DNA from 2 places in the Chromobacterium sp. INPA-IVC genome. Region 2 is predicted to be linked to the other one. Evidence: predicted binding sites of a transcription regulator. Region 2 holds the regulator's gene; the other holds the start of a gene.
What was found. Region 2 encodes sigma-54, which starts transcription at its own class of promoters, with help from an activator protein. Its sites were predicted from a motif close to CTGGCACGCTTCATGCTT; they were not measured.
Positions count from the first base shown of each region.

Region 1: glnL (nitrogen regulation protein NR(II)) is a predicted target of sigma-54. The motif match lies at 1,432-1,449, and genes of this name have one in related genera.

Region 1 covers NZ_JBTNLS010000004.1:84,149-89,196, reverse strand. Annotated here, with positions in the region: gene ntrC (nitrogen regulation protein NR(I)) at 1-312, opposite strand, end outside; gene glnL (nitrogen regulation protein NR(II)) at 340-1,398, opposite strand; gene ACX17K_RS08030 (DUF4124 domain-containing protein) at 1,520-1,987, opposite strand; gene glnA (type I glutamate--ammonia ligase) at 2,108-3,526, opposite strand; gene ACX17K_RS08020 (rhodanese-like domain-containing protein) at 3,799-4,251, shown strand; gene aroE (shikimate dehydrogenase) at 4,458-5,048, shown strand, end outside.
Region 2 covers NZ_JBTNLS010000006.1:215,947-220,994, forward strand. Annotated here, with positions in the region: gene lptA (lipopolysaccharide transport periplasmic protein LptA) at 1-297, shown strand, start outside; gene lptB (LPS export ABC transporter ATP-binding protein) at 294-1,022, shown strand; gene ACX17K_RS12750 (RNA polymerase factor sigma-54) at 1,026-2,426, shown strand; gene hpf (ribosome hibernation-promoting factor, HPF/YfiA family) at 2,494-2,826, shown strand; gene ptsN (PTS IIA-like nitrogen regulatory protein PtsN) at 2,951-3,412, shown strand; gene hprK (HPr(Ser) kinase/phosphatase) at 3,405-4,361, shown strand; gene rapZ (RNase adapter RapZ) at 4,342-5,048, shown strand, end outside.

The DNA.
Region 1 (5,048 bases), on a different contig from region 2:
GGGCTTGGGCAGGTACTCGAAGGCGCCGCCCTGGAAGGCCGACACCGCGGAGTCCAGGTCGGAGTGGGCGGTCATGATGATCACCGGCAACTGCGGATGCTCGGTTTTCACCTTGGCCAGGAATTTCAGGCCGTCGGTGCCCGGCATGCGGATGTCGGAAATGATGGCCTGCGGCTTGTCGTCGTACAGCGCGTTGAGCGCGTCGTCGGCGCTGGCGAAGCTGTCGAAGGCGATGCCGGCGCGGGTCAGCGCCTTTTCCAGCACCCAGCGTATCGCCTTGTCGTCGTCTATGATCCAGACCGGCTTGGCCATGGCGTTTCTCCTCGTGTTCTTTTGTCGTTATCCGGCTTCGCCGCCGAAGGGCAGCAGCACGGTGAAGCAGGTCTGGCCCGGCCGAGAGTCGAACTCTATGCTGCCGCCGTGCTGGTGGACGAAGGCCTGGGCCAAGGTCAGCCCCAGGCCGGTGCCTTCGGCGCGGCCGGTGACCAGCGGGTAGAAGATGTGGTCGCGGATGTCGTCGGGAATGCCGGGGCCATCGTCGACGATCTGCAATTTCAGTGCCAGCTGGTGGCGTTTGCGCGCCAGCGTGATCTGCCGCGCCACCCGGGTGCGCAGCGTGATGCGTCCCTGGCCGCGCAGCGCCTGCACCGCGTTGTTGACGATGTTGAGCACCACCTGGATCAGCTGTTCCTTGTCGGCGGACAGCAGCGGCAAGCTGGTGTCGTAGTCGCGGACCACGGCGAGGCCTTGCGGATGCTGGGCCAGCGCGATGCTGCGCACCCGCTCCAGCACCTCGTGGATGTTGATCGGCCCGCGGTTGTGGCTGCGGTGCGGCGCCAGCAGGCGGTCCACCAGCGTCTGCAGCCGCAGCGCCTCCTCGGTGATCACCTCGGTGTATTCCTTCAGCTCCGGCCGGTCGGCCAGCTCGTGCTCCAGCAGCTGCGCCGCGCCGCGGATGCCGCCCAGCGGGTTCTTGATCTCATGCGCCAGATTGCGGATCAGCTCGCGGTTGGCCTGGTGCTGCATCAGCGAGCGCTCTTCGTTGGCGATCTTCAGCTGCTGGTCCAGCGGCCTGAGCTCGATCAGCGCCTGGCAGCCTTCGACATCGATCGGCGTGATCGACAGCATCACGTGCAGCGCCGCGTCGTTGTGCAGCGGCTTCAGCTCCAGGTCGTGCTCGATGTAGCTGGCGCCCTGGCCGAGCGCGGTGGAGAGCGCCTGGAGCAGTTCGGGGCAGGGCTGGAACAGGTCGGGCAGCGCGTGGCGCAGCAACTCGCGGCTGCCCAGCGCCAGCAGGTTTTCGCAGGCGGGATTGACGAAGCGCAGCGCGGCGTCGGCGTCGCAGATCAGCACCGGGGTGTCCAGGAGCTCCAGTCCGGCAAAGCTGGGTATCGTCATGGGATGGCTTGGATGGTGGTGTCGCGCTGAACGCAGCAATAAGCGCGCCAGCCCGTAGGACCGCGCCGCGGGGCGCGGACGCGCGTCCTGGCTCAAGTGTGCACCATAATGGTGCGTATGGCTATGGCAGGCCGAGTTCCTTCTTCAGAGCCTGGACGTTCTTTTCGCGGTCGGTGACTTCGTTCTGCAGTTTTTGCACCCGGTCCAGATACTTCTGGTAGTTGCGGGCCTCGTCTCCCAGCCGCACCGCCTTGCCTTCATCCAGCGCCTTCTTGGCGGCGTCCAGCGCCTTGGCTTCGTTGGACAGCTCCTGCTCCAGTATCTTTTTGCGGCCGCCGTCGCGCTGCTTCTGGGTATCGGCGTCCACATTGGGATAGCCGCCGGACGCGGCGGGCTTGCCGGCGGAGGCGCCGTTGTTCTTGGCGCGCTGGCTGGGATAGGACGACAGCGGATTCAGCTTGATCGGCTGCGCGCCGCGGATCGGCACATTGGTGTAGGTGACGTTGCCTTGCGGGTCGACGTACTTGTAGATGGTGGCCGCCTGGGCCGCCCCGCAGGCCAGCAGCAAGCAGAGTGCGAATGTCTTCATCGTCCGGATACAGGGTGTGGATCGCCCTTGCATGATAAGCAAATCGGGCCGCCGCGTCATTTATGCGAGAGCAAGAAAAACGGCAGCCTGGGCTGCCGTTCCAATTGACGCGTTTTCTGCTTACAGCGAGTAGTACATCGCGAATTCCACCGGGTGGGTGGTCATGCGGGCCAGGTTGACTTCCTGCATCTTCAGTTCGATGTAGGCGTCGATCCACTCGTTGGAGAACACGCCGCCGCGGGTCAGGAACTCGCGGTCCTTGTCCAGCGCGGCCAGCGCTTCGTCCAGGCTGGCGCACACGGTCGGGATCAGCTTGTCTTCTTCCGGCGGCAGGTCGTACAGGTTCTTGTCCGCGGCGTCGCCCGGGTGGATCTTGTTCTGGATGCCGTCCAGGCCGGCCATCAGCAGCGCGGAGAAGCACAGGTACGGGTTGGCCAGCGGATCCGGGAAGCGCGCTTCGATGCGGCGGCCCTTCGGGCTGGCCACGTGCGGGATGCGGATCGAGGCGGAGCGGTTCTTGGCCGAGTAGGCCAGCTTCACCGGCGCTTCGTAGTGCGGCACCAGGCGCTTGTAGGAGTTGGTGCCCGGGTTGGTGATCGCGTTCAGCGCCTTGGCGTGCTTGATGATGCCGCCGATGTAGTACAGCGCGGTGTCGGACAGGCCGGCGTAGCCTTCGCCCGCGAACAGGTTCTTGCCGTCCTTCCAGATGGATTGGTGGACGTGCATGCCGGAACCGTTGTCGCCGACGATGGGCTTGGGCATGAAGGTGGCGGTCTTGCCGTAGCTGTGGGCGACGTTGTGCACCACGTACTTCAGGATCTGGGTCCAGTCGGCGCGCTGGGTCAGCGTGCTGAACTTGGTGCCGATCTCGTTCTGGCCGGCGGTGGCCACTTCGTGGTGGTGCACTTCAACCGGCACGCCCAGTTCTTCCAGCAGCAGCACCATCGCGGAGCGGATGTCCTGCGAGGAGTCCACCGGCGGCACCGGGAAGTAGCCGCCCTTGATGCCCGGGCGGTGGCCCATGTTGCCGCCTTCGAATTCCTCGGCGGACGCCCATGCGGCTTCCTCGGCCTTGATCTTGACGAAGCAGCCGGACATGTCGGCGCCCCAGGTGATGCTGTCGAAGATGAAGAATTCCGGCTCCGGGCCGAAGTAGGCGGTGTCACCGTGGCCGGATGCCTTCAGGTAGGCTTCGGCGCGCTTGGCGATGGAGCGCGGGTCGCGGTCGTAGCCCTTGCCGTCGGCCGGATCGATCACGTCGCAGTGCATGAACACGGTCGGCTCGTCGAAGAACGGATCGAGGCGGGCGGTGGCAGGGTCGGCCATCAGCAGCATGTCGGAAGCCTGGATGCCTTTCCAGCCGGCGATGGAGGAGCCGTCGAAGGCGTGGCCGCGCTCGAACCACTCGTCGGCGTCTTCCAGCAGCACATGCGCCGGGATGGAGACGTGCTGTTCTTTGCCGCGGGTGTCGGTGAAGCGCAGATCGACAAATTTGACGTCGTTTTCTTGGATCAGTTTGACTACGTCGGCTACTGCCATGTTTTATCTCCTGGAAGGCAACGGGCACCCAAGGGCAAGTGCGTGAAAATTTTGGTACGTCCCCGGCAAGCAGGAAGCGTGCCAGCCTCTGAAACGCTGCTGCTGCATTGTGTCATAGCCGCTTTGGCTTATCCAGCCGGCTGGAATGACTGAGCTTGAACCAATCTGGTGCCTCGATCCGGGCGGTGCACCGATGTGGTGCAATTTGCCAGTCATGCCGGGCGGGTCGATAATCGCCAACATAAGCCCGAAGTGTTGCAGGAGGAAAACAGATGAGCAGAATGAAACTGATTCTGGAGGCCGCGCACCAGCGCGCCGAACAGTTGGGCCTGTCCTACAGCGGAGCGGTGCTGCCCGACGAGGCCTATGAATTGATGCAAGGCCTGCCCAAGGCGGTGCTGCTGGACGTGCGCAGCCATGCGGAGTGGCAATTCGTCGGCACCGTGCCCGGCGCGGTGAACATCGAATGGCGCAGCTATCCCGGCATGGAGCCGAATCCCAACTTTCTGGCCCAGTTGACTCATCAGGTGGACCCGGAGGCGGTGCTGTTGGTGATCTGCCGTTCCGGCGCCCGTTCCGATCAAGTGGCGCGGCTGGCGGCGGACAACGGCTACAGCGAGGTGTACAACGTGCTGGAAGGCTTCGAGGGCGACCGCGACGGCGACGGCCACCGCAACTCGGTCGGCGGCTGGCGCTGGCGCGGCCTGCCGTGGGTGCAGGGTTGAGCGCAGTCCTTGTCCGAGGCGGTTGAAGTTTGCGGCGTTAAGCGGCAAAGTGTGGGGTGAACCCGCAGCTTCGATCTGTCGACAAAGCCACGACGCGCCGTACGGCGCATTCCCGATGGGCGCGCGCCCGGTTTCAGGGCGCGCCGGGAGGTTTTGTCGGCGGCGCCTTGGCCGCACAAAACATATCGCATTTTGGAAAGCCGGACATGACCGACCGTTACGCCGTAATCGGCAACCCGATCTCCCACAGCCAGTCGCCGTTCATCCATGAGGAGTTCGCCCGGGCCACCGGAGAGGACATCAGCTATGAGCGCCTGTTCGCCGACATCGGCCGCTTCAACGAGGTGGTGGGCGAATTCGTGGCCAAGGGCGGCAAGGGGCTGAACATCACGCTGCCGTTCAAGGGCGACGCCTTCCGCTACGCGTCCGAGCTGACCGAGCGCGCGCGCGCGGCCGAGGCGGTCAACACGCTGGCCTTCCGCGACGGCAAGGTCTACGGCGACAACACCGACGGCGTCGGCCTGGTGCGCGACATCGTGGAAAACCTGGATTACCCGATCGCCGGTCGACGCGTGCTGATCCTGGGCGCCGGCGGCGCGGTGCGCGGCGTGCTGGAGCCGATTCTGGAGCAGAAGCCCGCCAGCCTGACCATCGTCAACCGCACCGTGATCAAGGCCGAGGCGCTGGCTCATCACTTCGCCCGCTACGGCAAGGTGGAGGCGGTCGGCTACCCCGCGCTGGAAGGCCGCAGCTTCGATATCGTCATCAACGCCACCTCCACCAGTCTGAACAACGAG
Region 2 (5,048 bases):
ACCTTCCGCCAGAAGCTGGACAACAACAGCGGCTGGATCGAAGGCCAGTCCAGCAAGCTGGACTACGACAGCGCCAAGCACTTCGCGGTGCTGACCGGCAACGCCCGCGTCAAGCGCAACGGCGACCTCGTGATCGGCAACGTGATCACCTACGACACCCAGAGCGAGGTCTACCAGGTGATGGGCGGCGGCGCCAACGCCGGCAAGGGCGGACGCACCACCGTGATCCTGCAGCCGAAGAACACCGCGTCGCAACCGGCGGCCGCCAAGCCCGCCGCCGGAGCCGCCGCGCAATGAAGCACAGCATCCTCACCGTCACCAACCTGAAAAAGCGCTTCAAGAAGCGCACCGTGGTCAAAGACGTGTCGCTCAGCATCGAGAGCGGCGAAGTCGTCGGCCTGCTCGGTCCCAACGGCGCCGGCAAGACCACCAGCTTCTACATGATCGTCGGCCTGATCGGCGCCGACGACGGCGACATCCGCCTGGACGACGCGTCCATCACCCACTACCCGATCCATCAGCGCGCCCAGCTCGGCCTCGGCTACCTGCCGCAGGAGGCGTCCATCTTCCGCCGCATGACGGTGGAAGAGAACATCGCCGCCATCCTGGAAATCTCCGGCCTCAAGGGCAAGGAGCTGGAGAAAGAGCTGGACCTGCTGCTGGACGACCTCAACATCGGCCACCTGCGCGACAGCAACGCGCTGTCGCTGTCCGGCGGCGAGCGCCGCCGGGTGGAGATCGCCCGCGTGCTGGCCACCCGCCCGCGCTTCATCCTGCTGGACGAGCCGTTCGCCGGCGTGGACCCGATCGCGGTGATCGACATCCAGAAGATCATCTCCTTCCTGAAGGAGCGCGGCATCGGCGTGCTAATCACCGACCACAACGTGCGCGAGACGCTGCGCATCTGCGACCGCGCCTACATCATCAGCGACGGCTCGGTGCTGGCCTCCGGCGAGCCGGAAGAACTGGTCAACAACGAGAGAGTGCGCGAGGTCTACCTCGGCGAGCACTTCCATCTGTAAACGATGAAACAGGCACTTCAGCTCAAGGTATCCCAGCAACTGACGCTGACGCCGCAGCTGCAGCAATCGATCAAGTTGCTGCAACTGTCCACGCTGGACCTGCAGACGGAGGTGGAGCGTTTCCTGCTGGACAATCCGCTGTTGGAGCGCGGCGACGAGCCCCGCGACGGCGAAGCCGCGGCCGACAGCGCGGAGCAGCCCGAAAGCGCGGCCGAGCCGCAAGAGGCGGATGGACGCGACGACAGCGCCGGCGAGCTACTAGATTGGGGCGCGGGCAGCCGCAGGGGGGACGACGACGACTTCGACCCCATGCTCAACGTGCCCTGCCCGGTCAGCCTGCGCGAACACCTGCTGACCCAATTGAGCGAGATCGCCCTCTCCGACCGCGACCGCGCGGTGATGCGCCTGCTGATCGAGGAGCTGGACGACGACGGCTACCTGCCGCTGGAGCTGGACGAGCTGGCCGGCAACCTGCCGCTGGAGCTGGAGCTGGAAGTCGACGAGCTGGCCGTGGGCCTCAAGCTGCTGCAGCAATTCGATCCCGCAGGCGTCGGCGCCCGCTCGCTGGCAGAATCGCTGACGCTTCAGCTGCAGCGCCTTCCCGGCGGCGAGCCCGGGCACGCGCTGGCGCTGGCCATCGTCCGCGAGCACCTGGCCCTGCTCGGCGGCCGCGACTACGCCAAGCTGAAAAAGCTGCTGCGCTGCGACGACGCGGCGCTGCGCGGCGCGCAGGCGCTGATCGCCCGCCTCAACCCGCACCCGGCCACCGGCTTCGGCCACGGCGACATCCATTACGTGATTCCCGACATCAGCGTGCGCAAGCTGCGCGGCCGCTGGGCGGCCGAGCTCAATCGCGCGGCGATGCCCCGCCTGCGAGTCAACCGGCTGTACGAGCGCATGCTGGCCGACCAGCGCGCCGGCGGCGAAATGTCCGGCCGTTTGCAGGAGGCGCGCTGGCTGGTCAAGAACATCCAGCAACGGTTTGACACCATACTCAAAGTGGCGGAAGCTATCGTTGAGCGCCAGCAATCGTTCTTTGAGCACGGCGAAGTGGCGATGCGCCCGCTGATCCTGCGGGACATCGCGGAAGAACTGGGCCTGCACGAATCCACCGTTTCCCGATCCACCAGCCAGAAATACCTGCTTTGTTCGCGGGGCTTGTTCGAACTCAAGTATTTCTTCGGCAGTTCGCTGGAAACTGAAAGCGGCGGAGAGTGCTCCGCCACGGCGATCAAGGCCCATATCCGCGGCATGATAGACGCCGAGGACCGCGCGAAGCCGTTGTCCGACAGCGCCATCGCCGACGCGCTGGCCAAGCAGGGAATACAGGTTGCCAGACGCACCGTAGCCAAGTATCGTGAAGCCATGCAGATTCCGGCGGTGAATCTGCGCAAGGCACTGTAGGGCGCCTCAAGAATACAATGCCGCCCGGCAACCCGACCGGGTGGTCAACACCAGAAGGAGCTAGGGTATGAACCTCAAAGTAACTGGCCTGCACCTGGAAGTCACCCCGTCGCTGCGCGAATACATCGAGAACAAGCTCGAGCGCATTACCCGCCATGTCGACCACGTGATCGATATCTCCGTCACCCTGTCGGTGGACAAGCTGGTCCAGAAGGCTGAAGTCAATGTGCACCTGTCCGGCAAGGACATCCACATCGAAGCTTCCGAGGCCGACCTCTACGCCGCCATCGACCTCCTGATGGACAAGCTGGACCGCCAAGTCCTGAAGTACAAGGAAAAGCTGACCGAGCACCGCGCGCTGGGCTCGGGCGAAGCGTCTCAGACCCAGGCCACGCTGTAAGGCCTAGCTGAAGACAACGGGAGCCTGACGGTTCCCGTTTTTCTTTGCGCTTGCCGGTTTTCAGTACTATCAAGGCAACGTAGAATTCACAGTTTCACCCCAAGAGCCGCATGCATAATCCAACATGACTCTCATCGGCAAGATCCTGACCCCGGACCATATCCTGCTGGATCTGGACGTCGCCAGCAAGAAGCGGGTGTTCGAACAAGTGGGGCTGCTCGTGGAGAATACCCGCGGCATCGCCCGCAGCGAGGTTTTCGACAGCCTGTTCAGCCGTGAAAAACTGGGCTCCACCGGACTCGGCCAGGGCGTGGCCATTCCCCACGGCCGCGCGCGCGGCCTCAAGGAAGCCACTGGCGTGTTCATCCGCCTGAAGGCGCCCATTCCCTTCGACGCGCCGGACGGCAAGCCGGTGCAATGCCTGTTCGTGCTGCTGGTCCCCGAGCACGCCACCGACCTGCACCTGCAGGTGCTGTCGGAGCTGGCGCAGCTGTTCTCCAGCCGCCAGATGCGCGAGCAGATGCTGGGCACCGGCGCGCGCGACGAACTGTACAAGCTGCTTTGCGAATGGACGCCCCATGCCTAGCATCACCGTGCGCCGGCTGTATCAGGAAAACCAGCAGAAGCTGAATCTGACTTGGGTCGCCGGCACCGGCGGCTCCGACAACGTGATCGGCAACGACGACCAGCGCCCGACGCTGGCCCTGGTCGGCCACCTGAACTTCATCCACCCCAACCGGGTGCAAGTGCTGGGCCTCGCCGAGGTCGACTACCTGAACAAACTGGAGCAGTCGGCGGCCAAGACCGCGCTGGACCAGCTGTTCCACAAGAGCATGTCGGTGGTGATGGTCACCAACAACCAGCCGGTGCCCCGGCTGCTGCGCGACTACTGCCACAGCCACAACGTGCCCCTGATGTGCAGCACGCTGGAAAGCCCGTACCTGATGGACGTGCTGCGGATCTACCTGGCCCGCGCGCTGGCGGTGTCGACCGTGCTGCACGGCGTGTTCCTCGACGTGTTCGAGATCGGCGTGCTGATCATGGGCGACTCCGCGATGGGCAAGAGCGAGCTGGCGCTGGAGTTGATCTCCCGCGGCCACGGCATGGTGGCCGATGACGCCGTCGAGCTGTACCGCATCGGCCCAGATACGCTGGAAGGCCGCTGCCCGCCGCTGCTGCGCGACTTCCTGGAAGTGCGCGGCCTCGGCATCCTCAACATCCGCACCATCTTCGGCGAGACCGCGGTCCGCCCCAAGAAGGTGCTGAAACTGATCATCCATCTGGTCAAGGCCAACGACCAGGCGATGCAGGCGCTGGATAGGCTGAACATCCAGTCCGAGACCCAGGACATCATCGGCGTCACCGTGCGCAAGGTAGTGCTGCCCGTGGCCGCCGGCCGCAACCTGGCGGTGCTGGTGGAGGCCGCCGTGCGCAACTACATCCTGCAGCTGCGCGGCATCGACAGCACCCGCGAATTCATCGAACGCCACACCAATTTCTTGCGAGACCAGGAAAATGCGCCTGATATTGATTAGCGGCCTGTCCGGTTCCGGCAAGTCGGTGGCACTGCGCGCGCTGGAAGACTCGGGCTTCTACTGCGTGGACAACCTGCCCGCCACCATGCTGCCGGAAGCGATGGCGATGTATGCCGACTTCGGCTACAAGGACATCGCCATCAGCGTGGACACCCGCTCCGGCCCCACGCTGGGCGCGCTGCCCAAGGTGGTGGAATCCCTGAAGGCCCAAGGCATCGATGTGCGGCTGCTGTTCCTGGAGGCCAAGCCGGAAACCCTGGTCAAACGCTTCTCCGAAACCCGTCGCCGCCATCCCCTGTCCGACACCGGCATCACGGTGGAGGAAAGCATATTGCTGGAACAGGAAATGCTGGCCGAGGTGCTGGAGCTGGGCACCCGCATCGACACCAGCGAGCTGTCCGCCAACGCCCTCAGAAGCTGGGTGCGCGAACTGGTAGACGCCGACAGCAACCAGCTGACGCTGATCTTCGAATCGTTCGGCTTCAAGCACGGCGTGCCGCAGGACGCGGATTTCGTCTTCGACGCCCGCTGCCTGCCCAACCCCTATTACGATCCGCAGCTGCGCCCGTTCACCGGCCGCGACCAACCCATCATCGACTTCTTCGCCGGCCACCAGGAAGTGGCCGAGATGATAGCCGACATCCAGGCGATGATCGCCAAGTGGCTGCCCTGCTACGGCAAGGAAAA